2 regions of the Arthrobacter sp. UYEF20 genome follow, and region 1 is predicted to be linked to the other one. Evidence: riboswitches for the same ligand, from Rfam matches in the RefSeq annotation. Region 1 holds a riboswitch; the other holds the start of a gene.
The links. Region 1 has a riboswitch for glycine ahead of gcvP (aminomethyl-transferring glycine dehydrogenase). Riboswitches for the same ligand answer to the same signal wherever they lie in the genome.
Positions count from the first base shown of each region.

Region 1 (10,496 bases):
GACGCCGATGGACACAACGTTCCCGTCCCCCCGCGCAACCCACTCGTGCTCGGCGGAGTACTGCAGTTCGGAAGCTACTTTTGCCATGTGTTTTTTCCTTACGTTTGAAAAGTCGTGGGGCCGCAACAATTGTGGCTGGGTTGGGTGGCGGGGTTCGCCATCCTCCCCACCATCTCCCTAACCTCGCAAGCTCGGCCAGGGAACCCTGATGGCGTGGGCCCACGCGTGCTCGGTCGCGAAGGCGCCCGCTGAGCGGACGCGACGCTCCCTTAGACGCACGCTTCCGGATGCCGCGCCCCCACCGCTAATATCCAGTTTCAGTTTTCGGGGTCAACCGTTCTCCGGGAAGAAACAGTGGCCCTTCGATATCTTCTAGAGCCGAGACCCGGTAGGCGGTTCACCCTCCAGCACCTTTGGCTTTCGAAGGCGCCCGTTCCCGCTAGTCCTGTTGTGGTCGGTTGTACTAAAGGTGCGCTGACATCGAGGGGCCGGCTGGTCGCGGTTTTCGAAAGCGTGCGTCTAAGCGAGGTACGAGCGAGCACGCGTGAAAACTGGGGCCAGCCGGTCCCGGAGCCGGGTACCGCTGAGGTACCAGGCCCCGCTGGGCTACTTTTGGCGCTTGTAGAAAGGCAGTGCGACCACTTCGAAGGGCTCCGCTTTCCCGCGCAGGTCAACGTCCAGGGCGGTGCCGGGCTCGGTGAACTCGACGTCGACGTAGGCCATGGCGACCGGATAGCCGAGGCTCGGGCTGGGCTGGCCGGAGGTGACTTCGCCGACCACGTTTCCGTCCTTGAGAACCGGGTAGTGGCCGCGGCCGGCCCGGCGTCCGAGGCCCTTAAGGCCCACGAGCTTGCGGCCCGTGGTGGTTCCGGCGCCGGCTTCCTTATTGGCGGCCAGGGGTGCCTTGCCGACGAAGTCGCCTTCCTTGGACAGCGCGACGACGGGACCCAGGCCTGCGCTGAACGGGTCGCCTTCGAGCGAGAGCTCGTTGCCGTACAGCGGCATGCCGGCCTCGAGCCGGAGCGAATCGCGGGAGGCGAGCCCGGCGGGAGTCAGCTCGCCCTCTTCGGCGATGGCGACGAGCGCCTGCCAAAGGGTGGCGGCGTCGTCGTTCGCTACGAAGATCTCGAAGCCGTCCTCACCGGTGTAGCCGGTGCGGGCCAGCAGCAGCTCCTGGCTGGCGCCGCCGAACATGAACGGAACGTCCACGGCGGCATAGTATTTCAGGCCGGTGACGAGCTCGTGCTGTACCGCGGGGACCAGGCGGAGCAGGATCTCCTGGGCCTTGGGGCCCTGCACGGCGATCAACGAGGTCGAGGCGGAGGCGTCCTGGACGGCGACGTCGAAGCCCCCCTCTTTGCCGGAACCGGCCCTTTCGGCCAGGGCTGCGGCGACCACCTTGGCGTTGCCCGCATTGGGGACCACGAGGAAATTGTCAGTGCCGTCGGCCCCCGACGGGCGCCGATAGGTGATGAGGTCGTCAATGATGCCGCCGTCCTCGTTGCAGATCAGCGAGTACTTGGCCTTGCCGATCGCCATAGCGGAGATCTTCCCCACGAGGGCGTAGTCCAGGAAGGCGGCGGCGTCCGGGCCGGTGACCCAGACTTCGCCCATGTGGGAGAGGTCGAAGAGGCCGGCGGACGCACGCACGGCGTGGTGCTCGGCCAGTTCGGAGCTGTACTTGAGCGGCATCTGCCAGCCGCCGAAGTCCGTGAAGGAGGCGCCGAGCTTCTTGTGCTCTTCGTAAAGGGCCGTGTAGTTCTCAGTCATTGGTGGCTGTCCTTAGTTCGCGAAGTCGTCGGAGTGGTGGTCCTCGAACGCTTCGAGGGGAGGGCAGGAGCAGATCAGGTTTCGGTCGCCCGCGGCGCCGTCGACCCGGCCGACCGGCGGGAAGTACTTGTCCTGCCGGAGCGTGTGGACCGGGAAGGCGGCCTGCTCGCGCGGGTATTCGCGGACCCAGTCGGTGCTGATGACGGCGGCGGCGGTGTGCGGGGCATTGCGCAGCGGGCTGTTCTCGACGGTGAAGTCGCCGTTGGCGACCTGGTCGATTTCGGCGCGGATGGAGACCATGGCGGTGATGAAGCGGTCGATCTCGCCGAGGTCCTCGGATTCGGTGGGCTCCACCATCAGGGTGCCCGCCACCGGGAACGCGAGCGTGGGGGCGTGGAAGCCGTAGTCGATCAGGCGCTTGGCCACATCCTCCGCGGTCACGCCGGTCTTGGCCGTGAGTTCACGCAGGTCCAGGATGCATTCGTGCGCGACGAGCCCGCCTTCGCCCGTGTAGAGCACCGGGAAGGAGTCGTTCAGGCGGGCCGCGATGTAGTTGGCCGCAAGCAGGGCCGACCTGGTGGCCTCGGTCAGGCCCTGGCCGCCCATGAGCTTCACATAGGCCCAGGAGATCGGCAGCACGCCGGCCGAACCGTAGCGCGAGGCGGAGATCGGGGTGCCGTCGGCGCCGTTGGCCGGATCGGCGGCGTTGCCCGGCATGAAGGGTGCCAGGTGGGCCTTGGCCGCGACCGGGCCGACGCCGGGCCCGCCGCCGCCGTGCGGGATGCAGAAGGTCTTGTGCAGGTTCAGGTGCGAGACGTCGCCGCCGAACTGGCCCGGCTGGGCCAGGCCGACGAGGGCGTTGAGGTTGGCGCCGTCGATGTAGACCTGGCCCCCGGCGGCGTGGACCGCGTCGCAGACCTCGCGGACATCGGCGTCGAACACCCCGTGCGTGGAGGGGTAGGTGATCATGATCGCGGACAGGGCGTCCTTGTGCAGCTCGATCTTGGTCCGCAGGTCCGCGTGGTCGATGGTGCCGTCCGTGGCGGTGGCCACGACGACCACCTTCATGCCGGCAAGCACGGCCGAGGCCGCGTTGGTGCCGTGGGCCGAGGCCGGGATGAGGCAGACGTTGCGCTGGGCGTCACCGCGGGAGAAGTGGTAGCCGCGGATCGCCAGCAGGCCGGCGAGCTCGCCCTGGGATCCGGCGTTGGGCTGGATGGAGACCTGGTCGTAGCCGGTGATCTCGGTCAGCTGGGCTTCGAGGTCCTCGATCAGTTCGCGCCAGCCGGCGGTCTGGGATTCCGGGGCGAAGGGGTGGATGGAGGCGAACTCCGGCCAGGAGATGGCTTCCATCTCGGCCGTGGCGTTCAGCTTCATGGTGCACGAACCCAGCGGGATCATGGTGCGGTCCAGGGCGAGGTCACGGTCCGAGAGACGGCGGATGTAGCGCAGCAGCTGCGTTTCGGAACGGTGCGTGTTGAACACCGGGTGCTGGAGGTAGTCGGAGGTGCGCTCGACGGCGGTGTCCAGGCCGAAACCTTCAGCCGCTGCGCCTGAGTTACCGCCGGATTCTGCGTCTGAGTTAGCGTCGGTGACGCTCGCGCCGAACGCGGCGACGACGTCGGCGACGATCGCCGCCGTCGTGGCCTCATCGGTGGAGATCCCGACCGTGTCCGCGTCGATGACGCGCAGGTTGATCCCCTTGGCCTCGGCGGCGGCAATGATGTTCGCGGCCTTGCCGGGGACGGAGACGGTGACGGTGTCGAAGAAGGACGTGTGCAGGACGTCCAGGCCGGCGGCCTTCAGCGAGGCGGCGATGGTCCTGGCGTGGCCGTGGGTGGTCTCGGCGATCGCCTTCAGTCCGTCCGGGCCATGGTAGACGGCGTAGAAGGAGGACACGATCGCCAGCAGGGCCTGGGCGGTGCAGATGTTGGAGGTCGCCTTTTCGCGGCGGATGTGCTGCTCGCGGGTCTGCAGGGCCAGCCGGTAGGCGGGGACCCCGGCGTTGTCCTTGGACACGCCGACGAGGCGGCCGGGCATGGACCGCTCGAGGCCCTTCTGGACGGCCATGTAGGCGGCGTGGGGGCCGCCGAAGAACAGCGGGACGCCGAAGCGCTGGGCAGAGCCGACGGCGATGTCGGCGCCCTGCTCACCCGGAGGGGTGATGAGGGTCAGGGACAGCAGGTCGGCGGCGACGGTGACGAGCGCGCCGCGTTCCTTGGCGTCCGCGATCACGGCGGTGTGGTCGAACACGCGGCCGGAGGCGCCGGGCTGCTGCAGGACGACGCCGTTGATGACGCCGTCGGGCAGGCCCTTGGACAGGTCCGCGACCTCGACTTCGAAGCCGAGGGCTTCGGCGCGGCCCTTGACGATCGCGATGGTCTGGGGGAGGCAGTCGGTGTCGAGGACGGTCTTGCCGTCGTGGGCCGTCTTGTTCTTGTTCGCCCTGCGCATCATCAGCACCGCTTCGGCGACGGCGGTGGCTTCGTCGAGCAGGGAGGCGTTGGCGATCGGCAGGCCGACGAGGTCCTGGACCATGGTCTGGAAGTTCAGCAGCGCCTCGAGCCGGCCCTGCGAGATTTCCGGCTGGTAGGGCGTGTACGCCGTGTACCAGGCGGGCGCCTCGAGGATGTTCCGGCGGATGACGGCCGGGGTCAGGGTGTCGTAGTAGCCCTGGCCGATCATCTGGACCGCGGTCTTGTTCTTGCCCGCCAACGTGCGCAGTTCGGCGAGGACCTCGACTTCGCTGAGGGCTTTGCCGAGCGCCAGCGGAGAGTCCTGCCGGATGTCTTTCGGAACGGCGGTGTCCACCAGCGCATCGACGGTGTCGTAGCCGACAGCCTTCAGCATGGCGTCGACGTCGGACTGGCGGCGGGCGCCGATGTGCCGGTCAACGAAGGACGTGGAAGCTGAGGTAACAGTCACAAGGAACTCCATAACTAAGGCGGCGCAGGGTACGCCACATTGATTCGGGTTCCTCCCCGTTCTGTATTGGACCTGAGAGTTTCCGCGCAGCCGCGCTTTCGCAGGGCTCCGCTTGCACCGTCGGTGAGCACAGCATGTCAGGGGACAGCCTGCTACTTTCCAGAGTTGCCTTGCCGCGGCGGTACGTGGGCCTGAGAGATTCCTGGGGAGGATTTGCTCCTACGGCGCCCGCTTGTACCTACAAGCAGAACTCTCCCGCCGCAGATCAAAGGCATATTCAATTGCTCGTGACAACAGTCACAGCTCCCATTGTCCTACGCCGGGCACGCGTCCGCAAACTGCCGGGCCCTGCCGGTCCCTGGGCTGGCCGCTGCACGAACCGCCGGCAGCCGGGCTGCGCTCACGCACCGCCGGCAGCCACCGAATCGCGGATCAGCTGCGGAGTCGCCGGGACCATACGGCGACCCGGCACGCGTCCGGCGACCACGGCGGAGGGGCGGGCTCCCAGCGGCGCAGCCGTCAGCTGCGCAGCCGTCCGACAGCTGCCAGCAGGCTCTCCAGATCGGCACCGACCTCCGGAAGCGGGCCGCCGGGGCCGCGGGCAAGCATGGCGTTGAAGTACAGACCGTCCCCCATGTAGAGGACAGCCTTGGCCATGGCGGGCCCGACGTCGCCCGCCAGCAGTTCCAGCCAGCGCGCCTGGGCGGCGGCAAAACGGCGGAGGGCTTCCTCATGAGCCACCTCGGCAAGCCGGGTGGCAGCCACGAACGCCCGGTCCAAGCGCGTGTCCGCCCAGAGCGAGGACTTGATGAAGTACGCCGCAGCCCCCTCCGGCGCGTCCGCCATGGCCTTGACGTCCGCGGCCAGCAACCCGTCCAGGCGCTCGAGCAGCACCGAGATCATCGCCTCTTTGCTCGGGAAGTGGTACAGCAGTCCCCCCTTGGAGACGCCGGCCCGCCTGGCGACGGCGTCCAGCGTGGCGGCACGTTCGCCCTCTTCGATGAGCAGGGATTCGAAGGCGTCCAGGACAGCTTCGCGGGCGACGGGTTTTCTGGGCATGGTTCCCATCATGCCTGCCCAACCACCCATTTCTTAACTATACCGTCCAGACGGTATAGTTATTTCATGAACAACACATCGATGACCGGGGCGGGCACCAGCACACTGGCCGGCACCGGCCGGAGGGCGCCGTGGCGCGACTGGATGGCGCTGTCGCTGCTGATGTTCCCGGTGCTGCTGGTGGCGGTGGACAACACGGCGCTCACCTTTGCGCTGCCCGCCATCGCGCGCGGCCTGGACGCCTCCGGGGTGCAGTTGCTGTGGATTGTGGATGCCTACCCGCTGGTCCTGGCCGGGCTGCTCGTGGCGATGGGCAGCCTGGGCGACCGGATCGGACGCCGCAGGCTTCTCTTCATCGGCAGCACGGGCTTCGCAGCCGTCTCTGCCGTCACCGCCTTCGCGCCCAGCGCCGAATGGCTGATCGCCGGACGGGCGGGGCTGGGCTTCTTCGGCGCGATGCTGATGCCGTCCACCCTGTCCCTGATCCGCAACATCTTCCCGGAGCCGAACCGGCGCCGGCTGGCCGTGGCCATCTGGGCTGCGGGCTTCTCTGGCGGCGCCGCCCTGGGCCCGATCTTCGGCGGCTGGCTCGTGGAGCACTTCTGGTGGGGCGCCATCCTGCTCGTCGCTGTGCCGATCATCCTGCCGTTGCTGGCGCTCGGGCCCATCCTGATCCCGGAATCGCGCGACCCGAATCCCGGCCGGGTGGACGTGCCGAGCATCGTCCTGTCCCTCCTGGTGATGGTGCCGGTGGTGTACGGCATCAAGGAGCTGGCCACCCATGGCCCGGCCCCGGCGCCGCTGGCCCTGATCGGCTTCGGCCTGCTCATGGCATACGTCTTCATCCGGCGGCAGCGGGCCCTGCTGCGAGGAGGTCAGGAACGCGGGGCCGGGGGCGGCACGGCGGCCCCGCTGCTGGACGTCAGCCTCTTCGGCAACCGGGTCTTCAGCACGGCCATCACGGCAAACGTCCTCGCCCTCTTTTCCTACAATGGCTTCATCCTCTTCCTGGCCCAGCACCTGCAGCTGCTGGAAGGCCAGTCCCCCTCGGAATCCGGCGTCGCGATGGTTCCGGCCCTGATCGCCACCGTCGCGGCCGGCCTGTTGGTGGTGCCGCTGGTGCGGAAAGTCCGGCCGGGCTTCGTGGTGGCCGGCGGCCTGCTGCTGAGCGCTGTGGGCTACTTCCTGGTGGCCTTCGGCGACCACAGCGGCGGCCCGGGGATCCTGTTGGCGGCCCTGCTGGTCCTCTGTCTGGGCGTCGGGGCCGCGGAGACCATCTCCAACGACCTGATCCTCGGTGCGGCGCCGGCGGAGAAATCCGGCGCGGCCGCTGCCATTTCCGAGACCGGCTACGAGGTCGGTTCGCTGCTGGGCACGGCCATCCTCGGCTCCATCCTGACCGCCTCGTACCAAGGCAACCTCCGGCTCCCGGGCGGCGTCGCGGAGGCGGCAACGGCGGACGGGGTTACCCAGGCCGGGGAAACGCTCGCCGGAGCAGTGGAGCTCGCGCAAGCCCTTCCCGGCCCGCTGGCGGAAGCAGTGATGGCCGCCGCTCGTGCCGCCTTTGATTCCGGCGTACATGTCACGGCCGCCATCGCACTGGTACTGATGGCGGGAGCGTCAGTCCTTGCCGCCGTCGTCCTGCGGAAGGTGCCGACCGCCAAATAGCGGGCCGGGCTCAGCTGCCCTCGACGTACGCCTTGAGGGCGTCGAGCAGATCGCCGGTGCCTTCCTTGCGTCCTGCCACCTGCGCCTGGTCGCTGTCACGGGTACCCGTGAAGAAGGCGCCCTGTTCGGTCAGTGTCAGCCGGGTGCCGTCGCCGTCGGGCTCCAGCTCGAGGGTGCTGAGCGAAACGGACATGCGCTCCCCGTCCAGCAGCATTTCGTAGCTGTAGACGATCCGCTCGTTCTCCACGATGTCGTGGTAAACCGCGTGCATCGTGGAGACGAAGCCGCCGACGGGGCCGCCGACGTCGGTTTCGCGGCCGCCCACCCGGAAGTCCAGGCTGGACTCGCCCTGGTTCCATTCGGGCGGGCCGCCGAACCACTTTTTCTTGCTCGCATGGTCCGAGAACGCGTGAAAGACTCGCGACGGCGGGGCGTTCAGCCTGCGTTCCAGGCTGAAGCTGGCGTGGGTGACGGGCGTGTTCATGGTGGGCTCCTGGAATTGGATCACTCGGGAGGCTGGGGCGGGCGGTCCGGGCGATCCGCACCCAGAAAGCCCTCGAGCCGGTCGAGGCGCCGCTCGGCCGGCGTCCGGCGCTGGCCCAGCCAGTTTTCTGCACGCCGGACCGTGGCAGGGTCGATGCTGCAGCTGCGGACCCTGCCGATCTTTTCGCTGCGGATCAGGCCGCTGGCTTGCAGGACCTGAAGGTGCTGGACAATCCCGGGCAGGCTGATCGGAAACGGCTCCGCGAGCTGCGATACCGTCGCCGGGCCCTCGCAGAGCCGGGCCACGATGGCGCGCCGGGTGGGGTCGGCGAGCGCGTGGAACACGCCGTCGAGCTCCCGTTCCCCCTCCTGCCGGCCCCCCTGATTGTTAAGCACATACTTAAGTATTCGCCGATCCGTCCGGATGTCAAGGCTTAAAAGCCAAGCGTCCGACGCCGGGAGGAACCCGGCGCCGGACGCTTGGATTGCGCTCTGGCTGAGTGTGGGAGGCTACTTCTTGCTGTCTACCTCTTACTGTCTACTTCTTGCTGTCAGCTGTGGTGACGCTGGCGGTGGCCCGCATGGTCTCGGCACCTACCATCCAGGCGAACTGCTCCAACTTGGCGATGAACTCGTGCAGCAGGTCCGCCGTCGTGGGGTCCTCTTCATCCACTTCGTCATGGACCTTGCGCATCGTACCGACCGCCGCCTCGAGTGCGGCGACAATCTTGTCGATGGCGTCCTTGGTGCTGATCAGGCCGGCCGGGAATTCCGCGAGGGCGGTGGACTTGGAAACCGTGGAGCTGCGGCCATCCGGCAGGGCGTGCAGGGCACGCATGCGCTCGGCCATGTCATCCGCAAAGCCGCGGGCGGCGTCGATGATCTCGTCCAGCTGAAGGTGCAGGTCCCGGAAGTTCGCCCCCACGATGTTCCAGTGCGCCTGCTTGCCCTGGACGTGCAGTTCGATCAGGTCCACGAGCACTGCCTGACAGTTCGCGGTGAGTGTTGGCGTTGCTTTCATGCGTCCTCCTGAGTAGGTCCGATCCCGTTGCGTCCGATACCGCAAGGGCCGATGCTTTCGACGCTACCCCAGGGCCCAGCAGGACGGCGACCGTCCCGCCGAAATTTCTCGGTCAGGAGATTTCTCGGTCAGCTTGCTAAGGGGCTTACCATCTGCCGGGCAGGGAACTCAGACCGCCTCGTTGAGCATCGGCCCCTGCGGGAAAATGGCCCGGGTGATGCCACCCGCCGTGGTCTCGGCCAGCTGGGAAAGGTAGTCGTTCCGGCGGCGCGGCGTGATCCGGGACTGCGGTTCAAAGGTCTGCCCGGGATCGTCCGCGTAGTGCGCGGTCAGGCCGTCGCGCATGAGCCGGATGGCTTCGGAGCGCTGCTGGGACACAGCCGCGTGGGTGGAGCCGAGTTCCGCGGCCAGTTCCTTCACGGTCCGGTCGCCGAAATAGATCTCCTCGACGACGTAGCGCATGCGCTCCGGGAGCGACTTCACGGCCGCGCGCAGGTACTGCAGCCGTTCATCGGCGAGCACGGAGTGCTCGGGGGACAGCGTCTCCGCTGCCAGCGTGTCCACGACGGCGTCGTCGAGCGGGGTCAGGGTGCGGGACGCATCGGCCAGGGCTGCCTCGACGACGCTCTGCTGCACGCCGAGGGCGGAGGCGATCTCATCGACGCTGGGGGTACGTCCGAGGGCGGCGGCCAGGGTCTCCTGGACGGACATGGTCTCCTTGATCCGTCGCCGCGCCGAGCGGGTGGCCCAGTCGCTCGCACGCATCTCGTCCGCGAACGCGCCGAGGATGCGCCGGCGGGCAAACGCTCCGAAGGGCACGCCGAGATCCGGGTCGAAGGAGTCGGCCGAGGTAATCAGGGCGACGGCACCCGCTGACGCCAGGTCATCGCGGGAAAGGTGTGACGCTTTCGAGCACAAATCTGAAACGAGGTAGCCCACCAGCGGAAGGTGCTGCGTGACCAGCTCGTTGCGTTCTACGCGATTCAATAGTGTGTCCCCCCATGAGACCGGATCCGAAGCGTCAAACCGCTTAAAACACCGAGAGCCGCACCCGCAAACGGCCCGTCATTCCGCCAATGGGAGGCGGTGTTCGATACCCGGGCGCAGCACCCATGGAGGAAACTTATCACCTTATCAACAATCTGCGTGTACCCTCAGGAAAAAGCTTGGCCGAAACTGCGGCAGCACCGTTTCTGCCGGCGTGGCGACTAAAGGGGGCGCATGGGTGCAGGTGATCTTTCGGCAGCTCTCTGGCAGGAGCGCCGTCAGCTGGAACTGCTCTTGTTCAGGCTCGAGACACAGCGCCTGCATGTACTGGCGGGGAATTTCCAGTGGCTGAGTGTCACCGCCACCGACGTGGAGAGTGTCCTGGACCGCCTGCGCTTTGAAGCGCTGGCCCGGAGCGTCGAATCGGCGGCCGTGGCGGCGGAATGGGGGCTGCCGGCCCAGGCCACCCTCGCCGAACTGATCGCCGGTGCACCGGCCGGTTCCTGGCCGGAGGTCCTGGGCGAGCATTTGGATGCTCTCCGGGACTTGCTCCGCCAGCTCAGCGACACTGCGCGGTCCACCG
Region 1 is NZ_JBEPNP010000035.1:444-10,939, forward strand. Features, by position in the region: gene gcvH (glycine cleavage system protein GcvH) at 1-87, opposite strand, end outside; gene gcvT (glycine cleavage system aminomethyltransferase GcvT) at 607-1,770, opposite strand; gene gcvP (aminomethyl-transferring glycine dehydrogenase) at 1,783-4,707, opposite strand; glycine riboswitch at 4,747-4,863, opposite strand; glycine riboswitch at 4,865-4,963, opposite strand; gene ABIB26_RS22170 (TetR/AcrR family transcriptional regulator) at 5,215-5,754, opposite strand; gene ABIB26_RS22175 (MFS transporter) at 5,821-7,422, shown strand; gene ABIB26_RS22180 (SRPBCC family protein) at 7,433-7,906, opposite strand; gene ABIB26_RS22185 (ArsR/SmtB family transcription factor) at 7,927-8,301, opposite strand; gene ABIB26_RS22190 (Dps family protein) at 8,444-8,926, opposite strand; gene ABIB26_RS22195 (sigma-70 family RNA polymerase sigma factor) at 9,095-9,913, opposite strand; gene flgN (flagellar export chaperone FlgN) at 10,148-10,496, shown strand, end outside.

Region 2 (10,496 bases), on a different contig from region 1:
GCCTGCTGCCCGTTGAGCTCACAGTTCCGCAGGTCCACCAGGACCAGGTGCACGTCGGTGCCGCCGGAGATCACGTTGATGCCCTTGGCGGTGACGTCGTCCTGGACCAGGCGTTCGGCGAGGATCCGGGCGCCGGCGAGGACGCGTTCCTGGCGTTCCTTGAACTCAGGGGACGCGGCGATCTTGAACGCCACGGCCTTGCCGGCGATCACGTGCTCCAGCGGGCCGCCCTGCTGGCCCGGGAACACGGCCGAGTTGATCTTCTTGGCGATCGCGGGATCGTTGGAGAGGATGATCCCGCCGCGCGGACCGGCGAGGGTCTTGTGCGTCGTGGACGTGGTGACGTGGGCATAAGGGACCGGGGAGGGGTGCAGGCCCGCGGCGACCAGTCCGGCGAAGTGCGCCATGTCCACCATCAGGTACGCGCCCACCAGATCGGCGATCCGGCGGAACTCGGCGAAGTCCAGCTGCCGGGCGTACGCGGACCAGCCGGCCACGATCAGCGCCGGCTTGGTCTCCAGTGCCAGGCGCTCCACCTCGGCCATGTCAATGGTGTGGGTGTCTTCGCGGACCTGGTAGGGGACCACGTTGTAGAGCTTGCCGGAGAAGTTGATCTTCATGCCGTGGGTCAGGTGCCCGCCGTGGGCCAGGTTCAGGCCCATGATGGTGTCGCCGGGCTTGATCAGCGCGTGCATCACGGAGGCGTTCGCCTGCGCGCCGGAGTGCGGCTGCACGTTCGCGTACTCCGCGCCGAACAGGGCCTTGACCCGGTCGATGGCCAGCTGCTCGATCACGTCCACGTGCTCGCAGCCGCCGTAATAGCGCTTGCCCGGGTAGCCCTCGGCATACTTGTTGGTCAGCACGGAACCCTGCGCCTGCATCACGGCCGCGGCGGTGTGGTTCTCCGAGGCGATCATCTCCAGGCCGTTGCGCTGGCGGGTCAGCTCGGCATCGATCTGCGCCGCGATCTCCGGATCCAGATCGGACAAGGCCGCGTCCAGGCTCGGCGAAATGACCTGCTCGAACGTTACCGTGCCCGCAGGTGCGCCGCTCACAGTTCGCCACCGTTCTTGGCCGCGTATTCCTCGGCCGACAGCAGCGGGCCCTCGGACTCCACCGCGACCTTGAACAGCCAGCCCGCACCATAGGGGTCACTGTTGACCACGGCCGGGTCAGCAACGACGGCGTCGTTGACTTCCGTGACCTCGCCCGTCACCGGGGAATACAGGTCCGAAACGGACTTGGTGGACTCAATCTCACCACACGTCTCACCAGCCGTCACCGCAGCGCCCACCTCGGGCAGGTCAACATACACGATGTCGCCCAGGGCGTCGGCCGCCACGGCGGAGACGCCGATGACGGAAGGGCCGTCGCCGTCGGTGGCAACCCATTCGTGCTCGGCGGAGTATTTCAGTTCAGCAACTACCTTGCTCATATCAATTCCTTAGGGTCGAAAGGGAGAAGAATTACTTCTGGCGCTTGTAAAACGGCAGGGCGACGACTTCGAAGGGCTCGGTCTTGCCGCGCAGATCGATGTCCAGGGCGGTGCCGGGTTCGGCGTGCTCGACGTCGACGTACGCCATGGCCACCGGGTAGCCCAGGGTAGGGGACGGCTGGCCGGAGGTGACTTCGCCAACCACTGCACCGTCCTTGAGCACCGGGTAGTGCCCGCGGCCGGCGCGGCGGCCCAGGCCCTTCAAGCCGACCAGCTTCTGCTTGGAACCGGCTTCCTTGGCTGCTTCCAGGGCGGCGCGGCCCACGAAGTTTCCTTCCTTGCTCTTGAGTGCCACCACGGGACCCAGGCCAGCGTCGAACGGTGAGCGCTCGAGGGACAGCTCATTACCGTAGAGCGGCATGCCGGCTTCGAGGCGGAGCGAATCGCGTGAGGCGAGACCGCACGGGACAATGCCGAACTCAGCCCCGGCTTCGGCGACCGATGCCCACAGGGGGGCGGCGGCGTCGTTCGCTACAAAGAGCTCGAAGCCGTCTTCGCCGGTGTAACCGGTACGCGCCAGGACGGCGTTATGGCCAGCCACGGTGAGCTCGTTGAATGCGTAGTACTTCAGCTCGGTGACCAGCGCGTGCTGGGCCTCGTCGGTCAGCTTGAGCAGGATGGCCTCGGCCTTGGGGCCCTGGACCGCGACGAGGGACATCTCCGCGGAGACGTTCTTGACGGTCACGTCGAAGCCACCCTCTTTGCCGGAATCGGCCCTTTCTGCCAGAGCTGCACCGACGGTGGGTGCGTTGCCCGCGTTGGGGACCACCAGGTACTTCTCGTCACCAAAACGGTAGGTGATGAGGTCATCGATGATGCCGCCGTCGGCGTTGCAGATGAGAGAGTACTTGGCCTTGCCGTCCGCAATTGCGGAGAGCTTGCCCACCAGGGCGTAGTCCAGGAACGCGCCGGCTTCGGGGCCGGTGACCCAGACTTCGCCCATGTGGGAGAGGTCGAACAGCCCGGCGGCGTTGCGCACCGCGTGGTGTTCGGCTAGCTCGGAGCTGTACTTCAGGGGCATCTGCCAGCCACCGAAGTCGGTGAAGGAGGCGCCGAGTTTCTTGTGCTCTTCGTAGAGAGCGGTGTAGTTCTCAGTCATCGGGTAAATCCTTAGTTCTCGAAGGCTGCTGTGTTGTCCTCGAACGCTGCTGTGCTTTCCTCGAAGGCTTCGAGGGGAGGGCAGGAGCAGACCAGGTTGCGGTCACCGGCTGCGCCGTCGATGCGGCCCACGGGCGGGAAGTACTTGTCCTGCTTGAGGTGATGGACCGGGAAGGCTGCCTGCTCGCGCGGGTAGTCGCGGTTCCAGGCGGAGGACACGACGGCGGCCGCGGTGTGCGGTGCGTTGCGCAGCGGGGAGTTCTCCAGGGTGAAGTCGCCGTTGGCGACCTGCTCGATCTCCTGGCGGATGGTGATCATGGCCGTGATGAAGCGGTCGATCTCGGCGAGATCCTCGGACTCGGTGGGCTCCACCATCAGCGTTCCCGCCACGGGGAAGGAGAGGGTGGGGGCGTGGAAGCCGTAGTCGATGAGGCGCTTGGCCACGTCTTCCGCGGTGACCCCGGTGCGGGCGGTCAGTTCACGCAGGTCCAGGATGCACTCGTGCGCCACGAGTCCGCCTTCACCGGTGTACAGGACCGGGAAGGACTCGTTCAACCGGCTCGCGATGTAGTTCGCCGCCAGCAGCGCGGACTTGGTGGCCTCCGTCAGGCCCTGGCCGCCCATGAGCTTCACGTAGGCCCAGGAGATCGGCAGGACGCCGGCGGAGCCGAAGCGTGACGCGGAGATGGCCACGCCGGTCCCGGGCGCGGAAGCGCCGGCCTCGTGCGAGGCCTTGTTGGCATCGCCCGGCATGAAGGGTGCCAGGTGGGCCTTGGCAGCGACCGGGCCGACGCCCGGGCCGCCGCCGCCGTGCGGGATGCAGAAGGTCTTGTGCAGGTTCAGGTGGGACACGTCGCCGCCGAACTTGCCGGGCCGGGCCAGGCCCACCAGCGCGTTGAGGTTGGCGCCGTCCACGTAGACCTGGCCGCCTGCCGCGTGCACGGAGTCGCAGACCTCGCGCACATCGGCGTCGTACACGCCGTGCGTGGACGGGTAGGTGATCATGATGCAGGACAGCGCATCCTTGTGGGTGTCGATCTTCGCTGCGAGGTCCGCGTGGTCGATGGTGCCGTCAGGTGCCGTGGCCACCACCACCACTTTCATGCCTGCCAGCACGGCCGAGGCGGCGTTGGTGCCGTGGGCCGAGGCCGGGATCAGGCAGATGTCGCGGTGCTGATCGCCGCGGGAGTGGTGGTAGCCGCGGATGGCCAGCAGGCCGGCGAGCTCGCCCTGGGAACCGGCGTTCGGCTGGATGGAGACCTGGTCGTAACCGGTGATCTCCGCGAGGTCCGCTTCCAGGCCATCGATCAGTTCACGCCAGCCCTCGGTCTGGGAGTCCGGGGCGAACGGGTGGATGGAGGCGAACTCCGGCCAGGAGATGGCCTCCATCTCGGCCGTGGCGTTCAGCTTCATGGTGCAGGAGCCCAGCGGGATCATGGTGCGGTCCAGTGCGAGGTCGCGGTCGGACAGCTTGCGGATGTAACGCAGCAGCTGGGTTTCGGAGCGGTGCGTGTTGAACACCGGGTGCTGCAGGAAATCGGAGGAACGGACCACATCTGCGGGCAGTTCGAATCCGGCAGCGGCCTTCACCGGACCGGCACCAAAGGCGACGGCAACCGCGGAGAGGATCTCCGGCGTCGTGGTCTCGTCTATGGAGACACCCACGGTGTCGGCGTCGATGCCGCGCAGGTTGATACCGCGGGCTTCCGCCGCGGCGATGACCTTCTTGGCCTTGCCCGGGACCCGGACGGTGATCGTGTCGAAGAACGACTCGGAAACGAGTTCGCGGCCGGCCGTCTTCAGCGCGGTGGCGAGGGTGCGTGCGTTGCCGTGGACGGTCTCGGCGATCGCCTTCAGGCCTTCGGGGCCGTGGTAGACGGCGTAGAATGAGGAGACGATGGCCAGCAGTGCCTGCGCGGTGCAGATGTTGGAGGTGGCCTTTTCGCGGCGGATGTGCTGCTCGCGGGTCTGCAGGGCCAGGCGGTAGGCGGGGATGCCGGTGTTGTCCTTGGAGACGCCGACGATGCGGCCCGGGAGGGTGCGCTCCATGCCTTCACGGACGGCCATGTAGGCCGCGTGCGGGCCGCCGAAGAACAGCGGCACGCCGAGGCGCTGCGCGGTGCCGACGGCGATGTCCGCGCCCTGCTCACCCGGAGGGGTGATCAGGGTCAGGGCCAGCAGGTCAGCTGCCACGGTGACCAGCGCGCCGCGTTCCTTGGCGGCGGCAATCACGCCGGACTGGTCCCAAACCCGGCCGGAAACGCCCGGCTGCTGCAGCACCACGCCGTTGATGTCGCCGTCGGGCAGGCCCTGGGAGAGGTCCGCGACCTCCACCTCGAAGCCGAGCGCCTCGGCGCGGCCCTTCACGATCGCGATGGTCTGCGGCAGGACGTCGGCGTCGAGGACGGTCTTGCCCTTGGCGGCGGATTTGTTCTTGTTGGCGCGGCGCATCAGCAGCACAGCCTCGGCCACGGCCGTGGCTTCGTCCAGCAGGGAAGCGTTGGCCACGGGCAGCGCGGTGAGGTCCTGGACCATGGTCTGGAAGTTCAGCAGCGCCTCGAGGCGGCCCTGGGAGATTTCCGGCTGGTACGGGGTGTAAGCGGTGTACCAGGCAGGAGCTTCGAGGATGTTGCGGCGGATCACCGGCGGCGTGACGGTGTCGTAGTAGCCCTGGCCGATCATCTGCACGGCGGTCTTGTTCTTCGACGCCAGGCGGCGCAGCTCGGCAAGAACCTGCACCTCGCTCAGCGCGTTGTCCAGGCTGAGGGCGGTTTCCTGGCGGATCGAGTCGGGAACGGCAGTGTCCACCAGGCCATCAACGCTGTCGTAGCCGACAGCCTTGAGCATGGTGTCGATGTCGGCCTGGCGGCGAGCGCCGATATGCCGGTCTGCAAACGTGGATGGGGACGATTGGACGGTCATGAGGAACTCCATAATTCAGGTGGCACCAAGGGTGCCACGATGATTCGGGTTCCTCCCCGCTCTGTCGTGGACCTGAGAGATTCCGCAGACCCTGCTGTTACAGGGCGCCGCTTGCACCGTCGGTGAGCAAGGCCGGAGCCGTGCTGCTTTCCAGAGTTGCCTTGCCGCGGCGGTACATGGGCCTGAGAGATTCCTGGGGAGGATTTGCTCCTACGGCGCCTGCAGAATGTACCGGCAGGACTCTCCCGCCGCAGATCATAAGCACGCATCACTCGTAAGTGACGCGGTTCACAACAATAGCTGCTTTGCCGGCTGCGCGCAAGACAAAACAGCCAATCTTTATCGGGTGGACCCTCTTGACATTGTCGAGTGACGGTGTTCACAATTGTCGCTGTGACCTTGGCAACGACGCCAACCACCCTGAATCGCCGCTCCTGGGTCAATGGAAGCGGACTAGACAATCCCTGACGAAACTCCCGGATCCGGCTGAGTTATGCGTGACTCGAGGCCCGCCGGCGCTGCTGCACGCGTCGGCACCGGTGTTTTTTTGGCGCCCGTTTTGGCGCACTCCGCCGCACTCCACCGCACACAGGAAAGAATCCATATGACGGAAGTTCGTTCGACCCTTACTGCCGACGGAACACACCCGAGGCCTTCATCACCCCCGCACCTTGCTCGCTCGCTGAGCAACCGGCACATCCAGCTCCTGGCCATCGGCGGCGCCATCGGCACCGGCCTGTTCATGGGTTCCGGCAAGACAATTTCGGTGGCCGGCCCGTCGGTGATCTTCGTGTACATGATCATCGGCTTCATGCTGTTCTTCGTGATGCGGGCCATGGGCCAGTTGCTGCTGTCCAACCTGAACTACAAGTCCTTCAGCGACTTCGCCGGCGACCTCCTGGGCCCCTGGGCCGGCTTCTTCACCGGCTGGACCTACTGGTTCTGCTGGGTGGTCACCGGTGTGGCGGACGTGATCGCGATCGCCGGCTACGCGAATGAGCTGTGGCCGGGCATCCAGCTCTGGGTCCCGGGCGTGGCCACCATCATCATCCTGCTCCTGCTGAACCTTCCCACCGTGAAGGCATTCGGCGAGACGGAGTTCTGGTTCGCGCTCATCAAGATCGTGGCCATCGTGGCCCTGATTGTGGTGGGCCTGGTGATGATCTTCACCGGCTTCCAGTCCAACGCCGGCACCGCCAGCTTCACGAACCTCTGGAGCCACGGCGGCTTCTTCCCCAAGGAATTCATGGGCTTCGTGGCCGGCTTCCAGATCGCCGTCTTCGCGTTCGTGGGCATTGAACTCGTGGGCACCGCCGCGGCCGAAACGAAGAACCCGGAGCACAACCTGCCCCGCGCCATCAACGCCATCCCGCTGCGCGTGATGCTGTTCTACGTGGGCGCCCTGATCATCCTGATGTCCGTCACGCCGTGGACCGAGTTCCAGGCCGGCCACAGCCCGTTCATCGGCATGTTCTCGCTGGCCGGCCTCGGCATGGCGGCCATGGTGGTGAACCTCGTGGTGCTGACTTCCGCGATGTCCTCGGCCAACTCCGGCATCTATTCCACCTCGCGGATGGTGTTCGGCCTCGCCAACGACGGCGACGCCCCCAAGCTCTTCGGCCGCCTCTCCAGCCGCAAGGTCCCGCAGAACGCATTGTTCCTCTCCTGCGTGCTGCTGCTCGCCGGCGTGGCCCTGCTCTACGCGGGCAAGGACGTCGGCGTCGCGTTCGACATGGTCACCACCGTGTCCGCCGTCTGCTTCATGTTCGTCTGGTCCATCATCCTGGCCAGCTACCTCGTGTTCCGGAAGCGCCGCCCCGAACTGCACAAGGCCTCACCGTTCAAGATGCCCGGCGGCATCCCCATGGTCTGGGTGGTGTTCGCGTTCTTCGCGTTCCTGCTCTGGGCCCTGACCACCCAGCCGGACACCTTCACCGCACTGCTGGTCACGCCGATCTGGTTCGCCATCCTGGGCGGAGCCTACGCCGTGGTCCGCAAGTCCCCGTTCCACCAGGCCCGCGTGGCCGAGTGGAAGGCCATGGCAGAGGAGGAAACCGTGGCCGCCGAAGCAGCCGCAGTCTAGGAGCCACCGCTTAAAGCGCGACGCCGGAACCCGGGATGGGTTCCGGCGTCGCGCTTTAAGGGACTGCATGGGATCCGGTGATGCCGCCGTCTTACTCGAATGCAATGGTGTCATCCTGCCAGTTCGGTAGCATGGGAATTCCGAGCACCAGGAGCGGAAAGGGGCGTTGCCATGACGGGATCCCCGGCGTCCCAGCCCGCCAATCACCGCCTGAGCCCTGCGCTCGACCCCGCTGCAGTTACTGTGGCCGACCCTGCGGTTGTCGGGAGGCTCCGGGCGGCCGGCTGCGTTTTCGCCGAAGAAGAGGCCATGCTGCTGGCCGCAGCCGCCGGCTCGACGGGGCAACTCGAAACCCTCGTGGACCGGAGGGTTTCGGGGCTGCCGCTCGAGCACATCCTCGGCTGGGCGGAGTTCTGCGGGCTGCGGATCGACGTGGATGCCGGCGTTTTCATTCCCCGCCGCCGCACCGAGTTCCTCGTGCGGCAGGGGGTGCTGCTCCTGCAGGCATCCCGGCAACCGTTTCAGTTGTCCGACGGCGCCGGTCTTCCGGCCGTCGTCGACCTGTGCTGCGGTTCGGGGGCCGTCGGGACCGCGCTCGCGGCACTGGCGTGGCCTTTGGAGCTGCACGCTGCCGACGTCGACCCGGCTGCGGTCAGCTGTGCCCGCCGGAACATCCTCCCCCTCGGAGGGGAGGTCCACGAGGGTGATCTGTACGGTCCGCTGCCGTCGGGGCTGCGCGGGCGGGTGGACCTGCTGGCGGTCAACGCGCCGTATGTGCCTACTGCGGGGATCAGGACCATGCCGCAGGAAGCCCGCCTGCACGAGCCGCGGGTCTCCCTCGACGGCGGTGCGGACGGGCTTGATGTTCAACGGAGGGTGGCCGCCGCGGCGCGGCAATGGCTAGGACCGGGCGGGCACCTGCTGATCGAGACGAGCCGGCGTCAGGCGCCGCAGACGGTGGACTTGTTCCTCCGCAACGGGCTGACCGCCCGGGTGGCCAGTTCCGAGGAACTGGACGCCACGGTGGTCATCGGTGGGCTGGTGTAGCTAGGAAGCCTTGTCCGGATCAACGTTGGTGGCCGGTCCGGCGGCAGTGGCTCCGCCCTCGTCGGACCAGTCTTGGCCTGTCTGGTCGTTCAGGGCCGGATCCGACTCGACATCGGGCGCCGCGAAGGCCGCGGAGGTCCCGAGAATGACTGTTTCCGGATGCGTGCTGTGGGCCGGGATGTTGCCTTCCGGAGCCCCCTTGGCAGCCCCCTGAGCGCTGCCCTCGCGGCGGAGGGCGGAACCGATGACGGTTCCGGCGCGGCGCGCGGCCTCGGTGAGCTGTTCCGACACCTCGGGGGCCTTTTCCTTGACTGCCTCGCCAGCGGCGGTCAGCTTGTCCTGGACAGGCTTGCTCTCCCAGAGGGTTGCAGCCCGGGACTTGAGCTTTTCGTAGGCTGCCCGGCCGGACCGGGACCCGAGGACGTAGCCCGCGGCCATTCCGGTTCCAAAAAGAAGTTTGGCTTTCATGCTGTACTCCTGCTCTTTAAAGTTTGTAGTGTGGCAAAAAGCCGGCCCCGGGATAAATCCCGGGGCCGGCTGTCGGCCAGGCTCCGCTATTAGCGAGCCGAGCGCCTGGTGATCATGCCATAAACGAGCAGGACGATGATCGCGCCGCCGATGGCCAGCAGCCACGTCGACAGCGAGAAGAACTCATTGATGCCCGTGTGGAAGAGCAGTCCGCCAATCCAGCCGCCAAGAAGTGCGCCGACAACGCCGAGCAGCAGCGTCATGAAGATGCCGCCGCCCTGACGGCCCGGCAGGATTGCCTTAGCGATTGCTCCGGCGATCAGACCCAGAATCAGAAATGCGAAAAAACCCATGTTTATCGTTCCTTCTTCTTTCATTGAGGAGGCACCCGGGTTGCCGGGTGCGCTTCATCCTTCTGCATCAATACTAATCATGCTTAGTAAAAAAGGGCCATTCTGGGTGGGGGAAATTCCCCGGCTCACCAGGCATAGTCCTCGGGGGCGGTCCGGTGGCCAGGGAAGATTTCGTCGAGCCGCTTGAGCGCATCGGCGTCGAGCGTCACATCGAGCGCGCGGATGGCGGCGTCGAGCTGGTCCCGGGTGCGGGGACCCACGATCGGTGCGGTCACGGCGGGCTGGTGCAACAGCCAGGCCAGGGCCACGTCCCCGGGTTCGTGCCCCAGTTCACCGGCGAAGTCCTCGTACTGCCGGATCTGGTTCTCGTGTGTCTTGAGGGTTTCGAGGGAGCGGCCCTCGGCGCGGCGGACGCCGTCGCGCTCCTTCTTCAGCACGCCGCCGAGCAGGCCGCCGTGCAGCGGCGACCAGGGGAGGATGCCCAGCCCATACTGCTGCGCGGCCGGAATGACTTCCAGCTCCACATTGCGGGTCAGCAGGTTGTAGATGGACTGTTCGCTGACCAGCCCGTTCGTGTGCCGTCGCGCGGCTGCCTCCTGCGCCTGGGCAATGTGCCAGCCGGCGAAGTTGCTGCTGCCCGAGTACAGGATCTTGCCCTGCTGGACGGCGACGTCGATTGCCTGCCAGATCTCATCCCACGGGGTCTTCCGGTCCACGTGGTGGAACTGGTAGAGGTCGATGTGGTCGGTCTGCAGCCGTTTCAGGCTCGCGTCCAGGGCCCGTCTGATGTTCAGGGCGGAGAGCTTGGACTCATTGGGCCGGTCCGTCATGGTGCCGTAGAGCTTGGTGCCGAGCACAGTGCGTTCGCGGCGCTCGCCGCCCTTGGCGAACCAGCGGCCCAGGATCTCTTCCGTCCAGCCCCGGTGGCCGCTGCCGCCGTAAACGTTGGCGGTGTCGAAGAAGTTGATGCCGGATTCCAAAGCCGAATCCATGATCGAGTGGGCGTCCGCTTCCTCGGTCTGGGGGCCGA
Region 2 is NZ_JBEPNP010000016.1:94,824-105,319, reverse strand. Features, by position in the region: gene glyA (serine hydroxymethyltransferase) at 1-1,055, opposite strand, end outside; gene gcvH (glycine cleavage system protein GcvH) at 1,052-1,435, opposite strand; gene gcvT (glycine cleavage system aminomethyltransferase GcvT) at 1,467-2,594, opposite strand; gene gcvP (aminomethyl-transferring glycine dehydrogenase) at 2,606-5,515, opposite strand; glycine riboswitch at 5,567-5,674, opposite strand; glycine riboswitch at 5,676-5,773, opposite strand; gene ABIB26_RS17220 (amino acid permease) at 6,120-7,598, shown strand; gene ABIB26_RS17215 (putative protein N(5)-glutamine methyltransferase) at 7,770-8,645, shown strand; gene ABIB26_RS17210 (hypothetical protein) at 8,646-9,113, opposite strand; gene ABIB26_RS17205 (GlsB/YeaQ/YmgE family stress response membrane protein) at 9,203-9,466, opposite strand; gene ABIB26_RS17200 (aldo/keto reductase) at 9,592-10,496, opposite strand, start outside.
Region 2: linked by a shared signal. The riboswitch ahead of gcvP (aminomethyl-transferring glycine dehydrogenase) and the one ahead of gcvP (aminomethyl-transferring glycine dehydrogenase) in region 1 are both predicted to bind glycine.